Regions from separate parts of the Bacillus sp. ISL-35 genome, predicted to be linked through region 2. Evidence: riboswitches for the same ligand, from Rfam matches in the RefSeq annotation. Region 2 holds a riboswitch; each other region holds the start of a gene.
The links. Region 2 has a riboswitch for S-adenosylmethionine ahead of J7E38_RS09080 (methionine ABC transporter ATP-binding protein). Riboswitches for the same ligand answer to the same signal wherever they lie in the genome.
Positions count from the first base shown of each region.

Region 1: linked by a shared signal. The riboswitch ahead of mtnW (2,3-diketo-5-methylthiopentyl-1-phosphate enolase) and the one ahead of J7E38_RS09080 (methionine ABC transporter ATP-binding protein) in region 2 are both predicted to bind S-adenosylmethionine.
Region 3: linked by a shared signal. The riboswitch ahead of metK (methionine adenosyltransferase) and the one ahead of J7E38_RS09080 (methionine ABC transporter ATP-binding protein) in region 2 are both predicted to bind S-adenosylmethionine.

Region 1 covers NZ_JAGGQK010000002.1:355,922-361,341, forward strand. Annotated here, with positions in the region: gene J7E38_RS04940 (PAS domain-containing sensor histidine kinase) at 1-535, shown strand, start outside; gene J7E38_RS04945 (DUF2087 domain-containing protein) at 756-1,340, shown strand; gene J7E38_RS04950 (carbon-nitrogen family hydrolase) at 1,410-2,192, opposite strand; gene J7E38_RS04955 (pyridoxal phosphate-dependent aminotransferase) at 2,318-3,514, shown strand; SAM riboswitch class I at 3,577-3,684, shown strand; gene mtnW (2,3-diketo-5-methylthiopentyl-1-phosphate enolase) at 3,779-5,002, shown strand; gene J7E38_RS04965 (2-hydroxy-3-keto-5-methylthiopentenyl-1-phosphate phosphatase) at 4,999-5,420, shown strand, end outside.
Region 2 covers NZ_JAGGQK010000004.1:624,766-630,185, forward strand. Annotated here, with positions in the region: gene J7E38_RS09065 (methyl-accepting chemotaxis protein) at 1-8, shown strand, start outside; gene J7E38_RS09070 (chromate transporter) at 369-944, shown strand; gene J7E38_RS09075 (chromate transporter) at 941-1,471, shown strand; SAM riboswitch class I at 1,614-1,718, shown strand; gene J7E38_RS09080 (methionine ABC transporter ATP-binding protein) at 1,793-2,806, shown strand; gene J7E38_RS09085 (methionine ABC transporter permease) at 2,796-3,461, shown strand; gene J7E38_RS09090 (MetQ/NlpA family ABC transporter substrate-binding protein) at 3,482-4,309, shown strand; gene J7E38_RS09095 (DUF445 domain-containing protein) at 4,496-5,420, shown strand, end outside.
Region 3 covers NZ_JAGGQK010000013.1:63,278-68,697, reverse strand. Annotated here, with positions in the region: gene J7E38_RS17405 (prolyl oligopeptidase family serine peptidase) at 1-525, shown strand, start outside; gene J7E38_RS17400 (DUF2584 domain-containing protein) at 567-809, shown strand; gene pckA (phosphoenolpyruvate carboxykinase (ATP)) at 1,030-2,619, opposite strand; SAM riboswitch class I at 2,900-3,040, shown strand; gene metK (methionine adenosyltransferase) at 3,325-4,527, shown strand; gene asnB (asparagine synthase (glutamine-hydrolyzing)) at 4,784-5,420, shown strand, end outside.

The sequences.
Region 1 (5,420 bases), on a different contig from region 2:
GATCAAGTCAGAACTCCAGAGGATAGACTCAATCATAAATGAGTTCCTGATCCTTGCCAAGCCGCAGGCTATCAAGTATGTCAGAGAAGATATTTCGAAAATAATGAAGGAGACTGTAGACCTTCTGACAGCCCAGGCAGTCCTACATGACGTTCAATTCAGGACGATTTATGACAACAGTTTACCCAATCTCCTATGTGAACCGAATCAGTTGAAAAAAGTCTTTATAAATATCATAAAAAATGCCATCGAAGTCATGCCAAAAGGCGGATTCGTATACGTTGAAATCAGCAAGGCGCCGGGGAACAAGATACATATTTCAATCAAGGATGAGGGCGAAGGAATCCCCGCTGATAAAATTGAAAAACTTGGGGAACCATTCTACACAACAAAAGAAAGAGGAACTGGCCTCGGACTGATGGTTAGTTTCAAGATCATTGAAGAACATGGAGGCACAATCGAAGTAGAAAGCGAACCGGGACACGGAACTACTTTCCATCTGTATTTGCCAATTACTGAAGAAACGTCTGATTGATTGCTAATCAGGCGTTTTTTTTGAACTGAAGGAGGGGGAGTTTCTTAGGTTATACCAAGATAGGACTTCGCCTGGTGAAAACTCAACTCTGTTCCGACCCTAATGAGCCATGCGAAAAAAGACATGATAAAAAATGAAAAAGACTTTTCAAATAATGGAAAATGGTATATATTAGATACATACCTAATTAGATAGTTATAAAATAATAGGAGAGATCATCATGCAGCTGGATAGAATAGTCGCTTTTCATAAAGCAATGGGCGATCCAACCAGGATAAGAATTGTTGCGCTGCTGGCCCGCGGTCCGCTTCATGGCCAGGCGATCGCTGGCAAATTAGGCCTCACGCCGCCCACGATCACACATCATATAAAAAAATTGCGTGATGTCAATGTCATCATTGAGCGCAGGGACAAGAACACAATTTATTTCCATTTGAACGAGTCGGTCATTAAGCAGCAGACCAAGTCGCTTGGCAAATTAATCATGAAAAAGGAAGAGGAGGTGGAAGCATTGATCGACCAGAACATCGAAAGGCAGAAGGTCATTGAGAATTTCATGACAAAAGACGGCAAATTAAAAAATATTCCGGCCCAGCGGAAGAAGAGGCTGATGATTTTTGAATACATGGTCCGTGGTTTAAAAACAGGTAAAAAATACCCAGAAAAAGAGTTGAACGAATATATTAAAAAGTTTCACGAGGACTATGCTACAATCAGGCGTGAATTCATCATCAATCACTATATGTATCGCGAAAATGGGATTTACGAATTGAATCCGGAAGAGATGTGGGCAAAACCGGAGTGATGTTCCATTGTCTGCCAAAAAACCGCCACAGGCATTGTCCCTGGCGGTTCTTTTGGCGGTCTTTATGCATTAATAAAGTTCAGGCCGTCGGTCAGCAAAAATAGGGATTTTGCTTCTCGCCTCTTTAACCTGATCAAGATCGATTTCTGCGAACAGGATTTCCTCGCCTTCTCCGCCTTCAGCAATCACATCACCCCAGGGACTGATGATCATTGAATGGCCGGCAAATGTATTGTTAGGGTCCGCGCCGGCACGGTTGCAGGCAATGACAAAACACTGGTTTTCAATGGCACGGGCAATAAGCAAAGCGCGCCAGTGTTCAAGCCGCTGGATCGGCCATTCAGCGACAATGAAAAGTGCTTCAACGTCCTGGAGGGCATGGGCACGCACCCATTCTGGGAAGCGGATGTCATAGCAAATCAGCCCAGCGAAATTATGTCCGTCCAAAGAGAACAAGCCTTTTTCATTCCCGGCAGCGAGATATAGGTGCTCATCCATAAGCTGGAACAGGTGAAGCTTACTGTATTTTCCCGCAAACTCACCATTCTTGTTATATATGAGCATTGTATTTTCAATGCCAGCTTCTGTTTTGTTGGCAACGGAACCGCCAATAAAATGGGTTTGGTGCTTCACAGCTGCTTCACGTAAAAAAACTTTGGCTTCCTGGGCTCCTTCATCGGCTGTGCCATTCAAATTGGCCAGGTCATATCCGGTTGTCCATAGTTCGGGAAGGACTATTACATCTGGATCATGAGAACTTGCCCGGTCAATCATTCGGGATGCAGCATCATAGTTTTTTTCAGGGTTTCCGAAAGCAATATCCATTTGCAGGCATGCTATCTTGAGTTTCATAAAAAGTCACCGCCATAGTTTCTGAAAATTATATCTTTACAAGTTACTATTTACGTTATATCATTTGTGACTAGAATTTCAAATTAAAAAATTTTAAATTTATAAATTATTAAGCAGGTGAGAGAATGGAATTCGAACAATCAGAATTATTGAAAAGCCTGCCCAGACAGTTTTTTGCTTCGCTCGTGCAAAAGGTGGGCTCTTATACTGAAAAAGGGGCCGATGTCATCAATCTCGGACAGGGGAACCCTGACCAGCCGACACCGGAACATATTGTAGAAACATTAAAAACGGCGGCAGAAAACCCGCTGAACCATAAGTATTCACCATTCCGGGGATTTCGTTCGTTAAAAGAAGCGGCAGCTGAGTTTTATAAAAGAGAATTTGGCGTTGATCTTGACCCTGAAGAGGAAATTGCCATCTTGTTTGGCGGCAAGGCTGGCCTCGTGGAAATTCCTCAATGCCTGTTGAACCCTGGAGACTCGATCCTTGTTCCGGATCCTGGCTATCCTGACTACTGGTCTGGAGTGGAGCTGGCAAGGGCAGAGATGATAAAAATGCCGCTAAGAGAAGAAAATGGCTTCCTCCCTGACTACACAGAGTTAGGAGCCGAAGAACTCGAAAAGGCAAAATTGATGTTTTTGAACTATCCCAATAATCCCACTGGTGCGGTTGCGGATCAGGCATTCTTTGACCAGACAATTGATCTGGCGCAAAAACATAATATATGTGTTGTCCACGATTTTGCTTATGGGGCGATTGGCTTTGATGGGAACCGGCCATATAGCTATTTGCAGTCAAAGGGTGCCAAGGATGTCGGAATCGAGATTTATACTTTATCTAAGACGTATAATATGGCCGGGTGGCGAGTGGGTTTTGCTGCCGGCAATAAGAGTGTGATTGCCGCAATCAATTTACTCCAGGACCATATGTATGTCAGTTTGTTTGGCGCGATCCAGGAGGCTGCAGCGGAAGCATTACTCGGATCCCAGGAATGTGTAGCGGAATTGAATGACTTGTATGAATCAAGAAGGAACATACTCATTGACGGTTTAACAAGTATTGGCTGGAAGGTCACTGCACCGAAAGGGTCCTTTTTTGCCTGGCTTAAGATTCCTGATGAATTCACCTCATCGGTCGATTTTGCTGACTTTCTTCTGGAAAAAGCCCATATTGCCGTTGCACCTGGAATTGGGTTCGGCGAGCATGGTGAAGGCTATGTGCGTGTAGGCTTACTCACATCTGAATCGAGATTGAAAGAAGCTGTCACCAGAATCGAAAGCTTAGGAATTTTCAAAAAAGATATTGACAATGATTTGTGAACCTGACATAATCCTAATTAATAAATTTACTTTAACCAATTAAATAACTTAATTAAATTATTTTCTTATCAAGAGCAGGCGGAGGGACGAGCCCGATGAAGCCCGGCAACCGATCCAGCATAATGCTGGGCACGGTGCTAATTCTTGCAGCGAAAGCTGAAAGATAAGAAGAGTTTAGTGAACGTCCTAACCTCTTCTTTTTGAAGAGGTTTTTTTTATGCCCCGCATAGCCGGGAAAAACCAGTTTTGAAGGGATTGATCTTCATGAGTGAAATTACAGCAACTTACATTGTCCATGATGCTAAGCATAATCCAGAGAAAAAGGCGGAGGGCATCGCACTTGGTTTGACAGTGGGATCCTGGACAGACCTTCCGGAACTGGACCAAAAACAATTAAAAAAGCATAAGGGAAGAGTGGTTTCGGTTGAAGGCAGTGGCCTGGACGCAAATTCTGATACTGTGGCGACAATTAAGATCGCTTATCCGGCAATCAATTTTTCTCCGGATCTGCCGGCAATTCTTACAACTGTTTTCGGCAAGCTATCGCTAGACGGAAAAATAAAGCTAGTCGATCTCGAATTTGGAGATGAATTGAAAAAAGCTTTTCCAGGTCCCCGTTTCGGAATTGAAGGAATCCGCAATAAGCTGGGTGTTTATAACAGGCCATTACTGATGAGTATCTTCAAAGGAGTGATTGGCCGCGATCTTCCATTCCTGTTAAAACAGTTAAAAGAACAAAGTCTTGGCGGAGTTGATCTGATCAAGGATGACGAAATTTTGTTCGACAATGAGCTTGCTCCTTTTGAAAAGCGAATCATATTAGGAAAACAGGTCCTTGAAGAAGTCTATCAAACTACCGGTCACAGAACCCTGTATGCTGCTAATCTGACAGGCAGAACCACTCAACTGAGAGACAAGGCCAGAAAAGCAGCTGAATTGGGGGCGGACGCATTGCTGTTCAATGTTTTTGCCTACGGACTTGATGTACTGCAGGAGCTAAGGGAAGACGATGAGATTGGCATTCCCATCATGGCACATCCAGCAGTAAGCGGTGCGTTAACAGCAGCCGATGAATATGGTTTCTCCCATTCTTTGCTGCTCGGAAAACTTCTCCGTTATGCTGGTGCAGATTTCTCCCTGTTCCCATCACCTTATGGCAGTGTCGCCCTTGAAAAACAACAGGCTCTATCAATCGCTGAGGCATTGATTGCCGAGGACGAGTTCAAGAGAACATTTCCAGTCCCATCCGCCGGTATACATCCAGGAATGGTTCCACTTCTTATAGAGGATTTCGGATTGGATTCAATCATCAATGCTGGCGGCGGTGTCCATGGCCATCCCGGAGGAGCACAGGGAGGCGGAAAAGCTTTCAGGCAGGCAATCGACACAGTTCTCGATGGTAAAGCCCTTGAGGAAGGTGCTCTTGAATTCGAAGAACTTAAGGCAGCAATCGACCTTTGGGGCCTGGCTAAGGCGGTGGCAAAATGAGCCAGCCAGTCATTTTCTGTGATTTTGATGGAACAGTAACCGAAAAGGATAACATCATAGCGATCATGAACCGGTTTGCTCCAGAGGGCTGGGAAGAACTGAAGGAAGGAGTACTGAACCGTACGATTTCCATCAGGGAAGGGGTCGGCAAAATGTTTTCCCTCCTTCCAGTCAGCCTGAAGGATGAAATCATTGAGTTTGCCGTGAAAAATGCGAGGATTCGTCCAGGGTTCCAGGAATTCCTTGATTTCGCGAAAGAGGAAGGGATCCCGGTCTATATCGTCAGCGGCGGCATTGACTTTTTCATTGAACCGATCATCAAATCATTCGGACCGATTGAAGGCATTTTTTGCAATGGCTCTGACCTCTCAGGCGAATCAATTAAAATTGAATGGCCGAACAGCTGTGATGATCAATG
Region 2 (5,420 bases):
ATAAATGATTTTTGAAAGTATCATGGCCTGGAGCTGTGGTACTTTTTTTGTGGGGATGAAAAGCGATGAATTAACCGTAAAATCGATACTTGGTCGAAATAATTGAAAAAGTGGTCGAAATAATTCAAAATGTGGTCGAAATAATTCGAAAAGTGATCGAAAAAATGAAGAAATCGCCAAATTATTGAGTTGTGGAGTAAATCAATGCCCGCGAAATGGCGGAAATTAAGATAAACGAGGCCCAACGACGATATAATTCCTTTAATTTGACATGCAGTTTCAAATATATGAGTCTATAATTAAATAAAAGAAATAAGAATTATAGGAAGAGACTGCTTAGAGCTAATAACAAAAGAGAAGGTGAAGTTTTGAAGCAAAAAGATTTATTCCTGGCGTTTTTTCGCGTGGGAATCCTTGGCTATGGGGGCGGGCCGTCCTCGATTCCGCTTGTACATAAGGAAGTAGTAGATAAATATAAATGGATGGACTCTGATGAGTTCGGTGACATTCTTGCTTTGGGGAATGCGCTCCCCGGTCCGATCGCAACGAAAATGGCTGGGTATATCGGCTATCGAGTCGGCGGTTTCCTTGGCATGCTGAATGCCCTGGCCGCAACGATGATTCCGACGATTTTCCTGATGATTATCCTGCTTACGACTTTGAACTCTTACAAGGATCAGCCATGGGTAAAAGGAATGGCTGATGCTGTTGTACCGGTTGTTGCTGTCATGCTCGCCGTCCTGACCTGGGACTTCATCAAGAAGTCTGGAAAATCTAAGCTCGGCTGGGCCTGGACAGCCGTTGCGCTGATTGGCAGCCTGGTGCTGCTCCAATTCTTGAACGTGCATCCGGCCATTTTGATTTTCATCTTGCTGCTTGGTGCTTTATTGAAAAAAGACTCCTCACCATCTGAACAGAAACAAATGGGAGGGGAGCAGAAATGATCTATTTTCAAATATTTTTGGCCTTTTTCATTCCTGGTATTTTAGGCTATGGCGGAGGTCCTGCCTCGATCCCGTTGATTGAAAATGAAGTCGTCGACCGATACAACTGGATGACGGTCAATGAATTCAGTGAAGTGCTGGCGATGGGCAATGCACTTCCGGGACCAATCGCGACCAAGATGGCAGGGTATATTGGCTATTCAGAAGGCGGAATCCTCGGCGCCATTGTCGGTGTGTTTGCAGCCGTGGCACCATCATTGATTTTAATGATTGGACTGCTCGGGCTGCTGATGAAATTCAAGGATTCTCCTCGTGTCAAAAGACTGACTATGGTAGTCAGACCAGTCATTGCCGTGCTTCTGGGAGTCATGACCTATGATTTCTTTTTTTCCTCCTATGAAGGTGTCGGTTTAACGCAAACGATTCTGATAGGCGGAATCAGCTTCGTCCTGATGGAAAAATTGAAGGTGCACCCGGCCTATGTCATCGCCGGTGCGCTCGTTTATGGAGCCCTTGTTTTATCTTAAACAAGGGTTTTTCTTTTGAAATTAAATTCTCTTACAGCCCCAACGATGTAAACGATTTCAATGGAAACCATGCAAAAAAACTTTGTTGACAAATATATCAGAGAGTTTTAATATTTCAATTATCGAAATGAATTTAATAAGTTACTTATCAAGAGAGACTGAGGGATTAGGCCCGATGACGTCCGGCAACCTCCTTTATGGAAAGGTGCCACTTCCTGCAGAATGGTTTCATTCTGAAAGATAAGTCGTATAGATATTTACGATGCCTCTTTCTTTGAATGAAAGAGGCTTTTTTTATTGAGTGAAAACGGGGGTGCAAAAATGATTGAAGTGAAGAGCCTGATCAAAGTATATGAAACGAAAAAGGGATCGGTGACAGGTGTTGACGATGTTTCATTAAAAGTAGAAAAGGGCGAAATTTACGGGATTGTCGGATACAGCGGCGCAGGCAAGAGTTCTTTGCTGAGATGTCTTAACCTCCTGGAGAAGCCGACATCGGGAGAAATTTATATTGATGGTGTGGAGCTAACCTCTTTGAGCAAGGGTGAGCTAAGGAAAGCCCGTTTGAAAATCGGGATGATTTTTCAGCATTTCCATCTTGTAAGCGCAAAGACAGTCAGCGAGAATATCGCTTTTGCGCTAAAAGCTGCCGGCACTCCGAAAACAGAGATAAATGAGAGAGTGCTAGAGCTTTTACATATGGTGGGCCTTTCCGACAAGAAAGACGTATATCCTGCCCAGTTGTCCGGCGGCCAGAAACAGCGTGTTGGCATAGCCAGGGCGCTGGCGAATAATCCATCCGTCCTGCTATGCGATGAAGCAACCTCCGCTCTTGACCCAAGCACGACCCGCTCTATTTTATCTTTACTTAAAAAGATTAATAGAGAGTTAGGAATCACAATCGTACTCATCACGCATGAAATGGAAGTGGTCAAGACGATTTGTGATAGGATGGCCGTGATGCAGGATGGAAAAATCATCGAAGAGGGAAATGTCTACGATATTTTTGCCAATCCACAGGAACTGCTGACAAAGGATTTCGTCAACTCCATCCTTCAATTCGAATTGCCTGAAAGACTGATGAAGGTGCGGGAAGGCAAATTGATCAAGATTTATTTCCAGGGCGAGATTGCCGAGCAGGGTGTCATCTCGGATGTATTCCAAAAATTCAAGGTGAGGGGAAATATCCTCCACGGAAAAATCGAGTATATCCAGGAGATCCCACTGGGGATTTTCATTATGGAAGTGTCGGGCGAGACAGTTGAAATCGACCGGGCTATTGACTATATCGCATCAAGGACAAGAAATTTGGAGGTGATTGAAGATGCTGCTTGATAATCTGGTCGCACTGCTGCCGGAACTGAATAAGGCATTCTTTGAAACAATCTATATGGTCGGCATCTCCATCCTTGTCTCGATCATTGTTGGATTGCCGACAGGGGTTCTTCTTTTTGTCACCGATAAAGGCCTGTTCCTGGAAAACCAGCTTTTTAAAAATATTGCCGGTTTCATCGTCAATATGATCCGGTCGGTTCCGTTCATCATCCTGTTGATCGCCCTGCTGCCGCTGGCGAATTTAATCGCCGGCACGACAATCGGGCCGACTGCCGCATCCGTTTCATTATCAGTTGCGTCGATTCCGTTCTTTGCGAGGATCGTCGAGCAAAGCTTGCGCGAAATCGATAAAGGGGTCATCGAAGCAGCGGTGGCCACCGGAGCTACTCCGTGGATGATCATCAAGGATGTCCTGATTCCAGAGGCTAAGCCGGGAATCGTCCAGGGTGTCACCATCACGATCATCAGCCTTGTGGCATACTCGGCAATGGCCGGTATTGTTGGCGGCGGCGGAGTCGGTGATCTGGCAATTCGCTTCGGTTATTACCGGTATGACAATACCATCATGATTACAACGGTGATTATTTTAATCTGTCTCGTCCAGCTGATCCAGTTTGGCGGCGACAGGATTGCTAAATTAGTAGACAAAAGATAAAAATTGGGGGTTATTTTAAAATGAAGAAATTATTATTCTCTTTACTGGTACTTTTATCAATCGGGTTGTTGGCTGCATGCGGCAGTGATTCCGCAACAGGCGACGATGCGAAGGCTGACAAAAAGCAAGTTACCTTCGGAGCGACATCAGGGCCGTATAGCGATATGGTCACAAAAGGAATCAAGCCTCTGCTTGAGAAAAAAGGCTATGAAGTGAAAGTGGTCGAATTCAGCGACTACATCCAGCCAAACCTGGCCCTGTCAAAAGGGGATCTTGACGCCAACCTGTTCCAGCATAAGGTGTACATGGAAAACTTCGCAAAAGAACACGATCTTGAGCTGTCTGAAGTGATTGTCGTCCCAACAGCGCCAATGGGAATCTACTCAAAGAAGTTCAACTCACTGGATGAAGTCGCAAAGGGTTCTGCCATCGCGATTCCAAACGATCCAACCAATGCAGCACGTGCCTTCCTGATTCTTGAGGATGCCGGCCTGATCAAGCTTGATCCTAATGCTGATCCGTTGACTGTTTCTGAAAAAGATGTGAAAGATAATGTCAAGAACCTGCAGTTCAAGCCAATCGAAGCAGCACAGCTTCCAAGAGCCGTCGAAAGCGTTGACCTGTCTGCTGTACCCGGCAACTTTGCCCTCGCAGCAAAAATGGATCTGTTGACTGCGCTTCAGCTTGAAAACATGCCGGACCAGTATCGCAACCGTGTCGTCATTAACACAAAGGACCAGGATGCCCAATTTGCAAAAGACATCAAGGAAGTCGTCGAGTCAGATGATTTTGAAAAAATCATTGATAATGATTTCAAAGGTTTTGGAAAGCCAGAGTGGATGGAGTAAGAGTATGATGTAAGGAAGTCCCAGCAGCCGATGCTCCTGGGACTTTTCCTTTTTTATAGCTTTCTCCCCTATAAATTGGGTAAAATATTGAAGAGGCTCTTTTCCAGAATTCACATACAAGGTGGGGAACAGAAGCGAGCTTCAGAACTGCACAAGTTTCAATTAAACAGTTACAGAGGGAGATATATGGAAAAACGAAACAACAGATCTAGACATTTAGCAGCCATTTCGCTGGCGATTATGGGAGCGGGATTCCTCGCTATGATTCCTTTTCAGGACTCGCTGATTGGGAAACTGCTGATGGGCGGCTTTGAAGCCGGTCTTGTCGGCGGACTCGCTGACTGGTTTGCTGTAACGGCGCTGTTCAGGCATCCGCTCGGCATCCCGATTCCGCATACGGCTCTTTTGCCGAAAAATCGTGATAAAGTGACGCGCGCATTAATCAATATGCTTGAGAATGACTGGCTCACGAAAGAAAGCATCATGGAAAAGTTCAAGCAGATTCATATTTTGGATAAGATTTTCGAAACGATTGAGAAGGAGCTTCACTCTGAATCTGTAAAAAACAGCATCCAGGCATTCAGTCTGGATGTGGCAAGAAAAGTGGACGTTGAACGATTTGCGCCAACGATTGAAAAAGAAATCAAAGGATTCCTGCTTTCAGCGGATTCTTCCGAGTTTTTGCAAAAGGCATCAAGCCATGTCCTGGCGAAGGAATATGATTCAGCTGCATTTGACTATGTTCTGCAAGAGACAGAAAAATGGGCATCGCAGGCTGAAGCGAAAATGGTCCTTGGCAAGCTGGGGAAACAGGCAATTGATACAACCGAAGCGGATGGTCTCCTGAAATTCGCCATTCAATCTTTCAGCAATATGATCACCGAGGAAAAAGTCGGCAATATTTTGCAATCATTCATTTTAAAAAGAATGAAAAACCTGCAGCAGGATGATAATCGATACCGCCATATGATCCTTGATAAAATTCGCAAAGAGCTGGGAAGCATCAGTGAGCGTGAAGTCCTTATGTCCGAAATCCAGTCCTGGAAAAATAAAATGGTCGAAGAAATGGATTTGACCGGACAAATCAAGGGAGTTTTGGCAAAGTCAAAGA
Region 3 (5,420 bases), on a different contig from region 2:
GGTGAAGGGGATGAAGATTTTGGCGGAGATGACCGTGACGATGCTTATGCAGGCTTTAGGCTGCTTCAGTCTCTGCCAGGTGTTGAAAGGGTACATGTCTTTGGTTTTTCCCGCGGCGGTTTGATGGCCCTGCTGACCGCCAATCAATTTCCCGAGACAGCCTCAGTTGTCACCTGGGGCGGCGTGACCGATATGTTCTTAACCTATGTGGAAAGAAAAGACTTGCGAAGGATGATGAAAAGGGTAATTGGCGGATCGCCGAAAAAGGTGCCAAACCGCTATAAATTCAGGACGCCTCTATACGAAATCGAAAACCTTAGAGCCCCCGTGCTGCTGATCCACGGCCGCAATGACCGCAATGTGTCAGTTGAACACTCCTATCGGATCGAGAAACGGTTAAAAGAGTTGGACAAGCCTGTGGAAAGCTGGTACTTTGATGAATATACGCACTATTTTCCGCCGGTGATGAACCGGAAAGTGGTCAGTGATTTAACGAATTGGATGAAATCACAGCCGCAACAATGATAAAATGAATTTGAAGTTACTTGTGTAGAGGAGCGAAAACGATGGGGATGCCATTAGAGTTGAATACAATGATCGTGACAAAGGGCCGCGAAAAAAGGCTCGAAGACAATTTCTTCTCTTTGAAAAAGGAAGGCTACAGGCTTTATCCAATTGACATTCCAGTAGAAGTCAAAAAGACGATTGAAGGAGACCTGACTGGAACAGGCGTCATCTCGAAAGTTGAGTGGACAGAAAATGAAACAACGATTACGTATCGATTGGTTTCTTTAAATTCTACGAACTGAGCAGGGCACATATTGTGCTCTGTTTTTATTTTGGAATAGGACTGGCGGAAAAAACGATTAAGTGAGCGAAGTGTATCGTTATTGGTGACCTGTTTTCCGAGGAAACGCAATCCTAGGTCACCAATGACTTTTGGCTTTGTTCAATAAGAGCCCATATATGCATAACGAGTCAACAAAACAAAAGGCCATCTCTTCTCCAGAGATGGCCTCGCTCAAATTCTTATTTAACGGTTGGTCCGCCTTTTTCTTCGATTTCAGACGGTACGTTTGTGAACTTTTTGAAGTTGTCGCGGAACTGGTCTGCGAGTTCGTTTGCTTTTGCGTAGTAGGCTTTTTTGTCGCTCCAGGTTTTTACTGGCTGGAGGACATCGTCAGGTACACCTGGTACGTGCAGCGGGATATCAAGGCCAAAAATTTCGTCTTTAGCAGTTTCGACGTTGTTCAGTTCGCCTTCAAGTGCTGCCTGGACCATGGCGCGAGTGTACGCCAGCTTCATGCGGCTGCCGGTGCCATACTCTCCGCCTGTCCATCCCGTGTTCACAAGGAATACCTTCGCGTTGTGCTCGTCGATTTTTTCACCGAGCATTTCCGCGTACCTTGTAGCAGCAAGCGGCAGGAATGGAGAACCGAAGCAGGTTGAGAATGTTGCCTGCGGTGAAGTGATGCCGCGTTCTGTACCAGCCAGCTTCGAAGTGTATCCGCTCAGGAAGTGATACATTGCCTGTTCCTTTGTCAGCCTGGCGATTGGAGGCAGGACTCCGAATGCATCAGCAGTCAGGAACACAATTGCGTTTGGATGTCCGGCGATGCTTGGATCCACGATGTTTTCGATTGCCTGGATCGGATAAGCTGCACGAGTGTTTTCGGTCAGGCTGCCGTCATCATAATCGGCCACACGTGTGTCGTCTTCGACTACGACGTTCTCAAGGACGGAACCAAAGCGGATTGCATCAAAGATTTGCGGTTCTTTTTCCTTGGACAAGTTGATGCATTTCGCATAGCAGCCTCCCTCGATATTGAACACGCCGTTAGCTGACCAGCCATGCTCATCATCACCTATCAGACGGCGATTATTATCAGCAGATAAAGTTGTTTTGCCTGTGCCGGATAGTCCGAAGAACAAGGCTACATCGCCTTCGCGGCCCACATTTGCGGAGCAGTGCATCGAAAGGATCCCATTTTCCGGAAGTATATAGTTCATCACAGAGAAAATCGATTTCTTCATTTCGCCAGCATATTCGGTTCCGCCGATCAAGACGACGCGCTGTTCGAAGGAAACGATGATGAAGGTTTCTGAGTTTGTTCCATCAACCTCAGGATCTGCTTTGAAGGTAGGAGCTGAAATGACCGTAAACTCGGATTCATGCTCAGGCAGCTCTTCCTCTGTCGGACGGATGAACAATTGATGGGCAAACAGATTGTGCCAAGCGTATTCATTGATAACCTGGATTGGCAGGCGATATTTCTTATCCGCACCGGCGAAACCCTTGAATACGAAAACTTCCTCTTTATCTTTAAGGAACTTCAATACCTTATTATATAGCTTCGTGAAGGATTCCTCGGAAATCGGCTGGTTGACAGAGCCCCAGTCAATTTTGTCTTTTACGGATTCTTCTTCGACAATGAATTTATCCTTAGGTGAACGGCCAGTGTATTTACCAGTAGTCGCTCTAACTGCACCAGTTGATGTTAAAAGTCCTTCATTGCGGTTCAGGACCTTTTCGACAAGCTGGGGAACAGATAGCTGTACCTGTACATTGTTTCCTTTTAATAATGCTGAAAGTTCATTTGATATTCCTACAACGTTCATCGGAGGATACCTTCCTTTTTAAAAGATTGATAATTTGTAAGTGTTTACATCTCGTTATTAGTATAACACATTGGTTCAATTAATCTATACTAATGATGAAAAAATTACCTTGTACCTAACTTGCGTTATATAATTCTTTCTTTATATAGTCAAGTAAAAGGGGTTGGTTTGACAATTTTTTATGTTAAAGAAATGGTTTCAACAACAATCGACAATTTTGTCGAGAAAATGATTGACATGGCCAGACAGGTTCGTTATGATTTTGATTTGAACGGATACTCTCTTATCCCGAGCTGGTGGAGGGACAGGCCCAATGAAACCCAGCAACCTGCAAACGAGAAAAACAGTCTATGAATGAGCTGATCTTTTCCGGGCAAAGGTGCTAACCTGACGCAAGGGAACTGCCCTTGAACGATAAGAGCGAAAGGCGCGGATTTAAGCATAAACCTTTCCTCACAAATGGAGAGGTTTTTTATATTGCTTTTTTCTGTCCGTTGCATGGAAATGCATCTGGACTGCCTTCTTTGGTGTCATTGCTCCCGTGGGTGAAATTAGGAAAAAAGAAGTTCACCATGAATCTTAAACAAATTTTTCTAATAAAAACTCAGCGTTTATTTCATACTACATAGGGAATGAGTACCGTATCAAACGAGGTCTGTATTGGGACAGCCTCGATCAATTTTTATACATGAGGGAGGAACTCAGATGTCAAACAAACGCCGTTTGTTCACTTCTGAATCAGTAACAGAAGGCCATCCGGATAAAATTTGCGACCAGATTTCTGACGCGATTTTAGATGCGATCCTTGCTAAAGATGCTAACGCACGTGTTGCTGCTGAAACATCAGTTACGACAGGCCTTGTACTAGTTGCAGGCGAAATCACAACATCTACATACGTAGATATTCCGAAAATCGTACGTGAAACAGTCAAGGAAATTGGCTATACTCGCGCGAAGTACGGTTTTGACGCTGAAACTTGCGCAGTTTTGACTTCAATCGACGAGCAGTCTGCTGACATCGCAATGGGTGTTGACCAGGCGCTAGAAGCACGTGAAGGCCAAATGTCCGATGCTGAAATCGAAGCAATCGGGGCTGGTGATCAGGGCTTGATGTTCGGTTTTGCGTGCAACGAAACGAAAGAGCTTATGCCTCTTCCGATTTCATTGGCACATAAAATTTCCCGCCGCCTGACTGAAGTGCGCAAGGAAGAAATCCTTCCATACCTTCGTCCGGACGGAAAAACTCAGGTAACGGTGGAATACGATGAGAACGACAAGCCAGTCCGCATCGATACAATCGTTATCTCCACTCAGCACCACCCAGAAGTTTCGCTAGAGCAAATCCAGCGCAACCTTAAAGAACATGTCATCAACCCTGTCGTACCGGCAGAATTGATTGACGAAAATACTAAATACTTCATCAACCCAACTGGCCGTTTCGTAATCGGCGGACCACAGGGGGATGCTGGTCTTACTGGCCGTAAAATCATCGTTGATACTTACGGCGGATACGCTCGCCACGGCGGAGGCGCATTCTCTGGTAAGGATCCTACAAAAGTTGACCGTTCAGCTGCATACGCTGCACGTTATGTTGCGAAGAACATCGTGGCTGCGGGCCTTGCAGAAAAAGTTGAAGTACAGCTTGCATACGCAATCGGCGTTGCCCGTCCGGTATCCATCTCAATCGATACGTTCGGAACAGGCAAGGTAAGCGAAGATGTATTGATCGATGTTGTTGAAAACAACTTCGACCTTCGTCCTGCTGGAATCATCAACATGCTTGACCTGCGCAAGCCAATCTACAAGCAGACAGCTGCTTACGGACACTTCGGCCGTTCTGACGTTGACCTTCCATGGGAGCGTACAGACAAGGCAGAGGCACTTCGCACTCAGGCTCAAGGAAAATAAAAAGTACAAAGGGAGTTGCATAGAAATATGTAACTCCCTTTATTATTTGCCGTCTAATTAGGGGAGCTCCAAGATAGGTTCAAAGGTTTGCACCTGGTCCAAAAGGTGTAAAATAGAGTATTACCTTAAATTTCCCTCAGATTTTACTGCAAAAATTTTGCGTTTAATGGTAGTATTAGATGGTATGTTTTTAGCTAGTAAAATCACTGGAAAATCACAATAAATTTTTTCTGAAATGGAGAAGGTGAAGTACATAATGTGTGGCTTTATCGGTTGTGTACATGAAAATGCACAAGAATTCAGCAGCGATGACAAGCAGCTGTTTAAAAATATGAATGATATCATCACCCACCGCGGGCCTGATGATGATGGGTATTTCTATGATGAGCATATCCAGTTCGGCTTCCGCCGTCTGAGCATCATCGACCTTGAGGCTGGCCATCAGCCATTGACGTATGAAAATGAACGCTATTGGATCATTTTCAACGGGGAAATCTACAACTATCTTGAACTTCGTGAAGAGTTGATTGAAGAAGGACTGACTTTCGAAACACACTCTGATACTGAGGTCATCATCGCCCTATACAGCCATCTTAAGGAGCAGGCTGTTGACAAGCTGCGCGGAATGTTCGCATTTGTCATCTGGGATAAGCAGGAAAAGGTTCTTTACGGTGCGCGTGACCATTTTGGTATCAAGCCATTCTTCTATTTTGAAGATGAAAATCGTACTTTCTTCGGTTCTGAAAAGAAGAGCATTTTGCTTGCACTGCAGAACGATGTGATTGATTATAAGGCACTGCAGCACTATTTGACTTATCAATTCGTTCCAGAACCTAACACAATGTCTGAAGGCATCTACAAGCTTGAGCCAGGGCATTATTTTACAAAGAAAA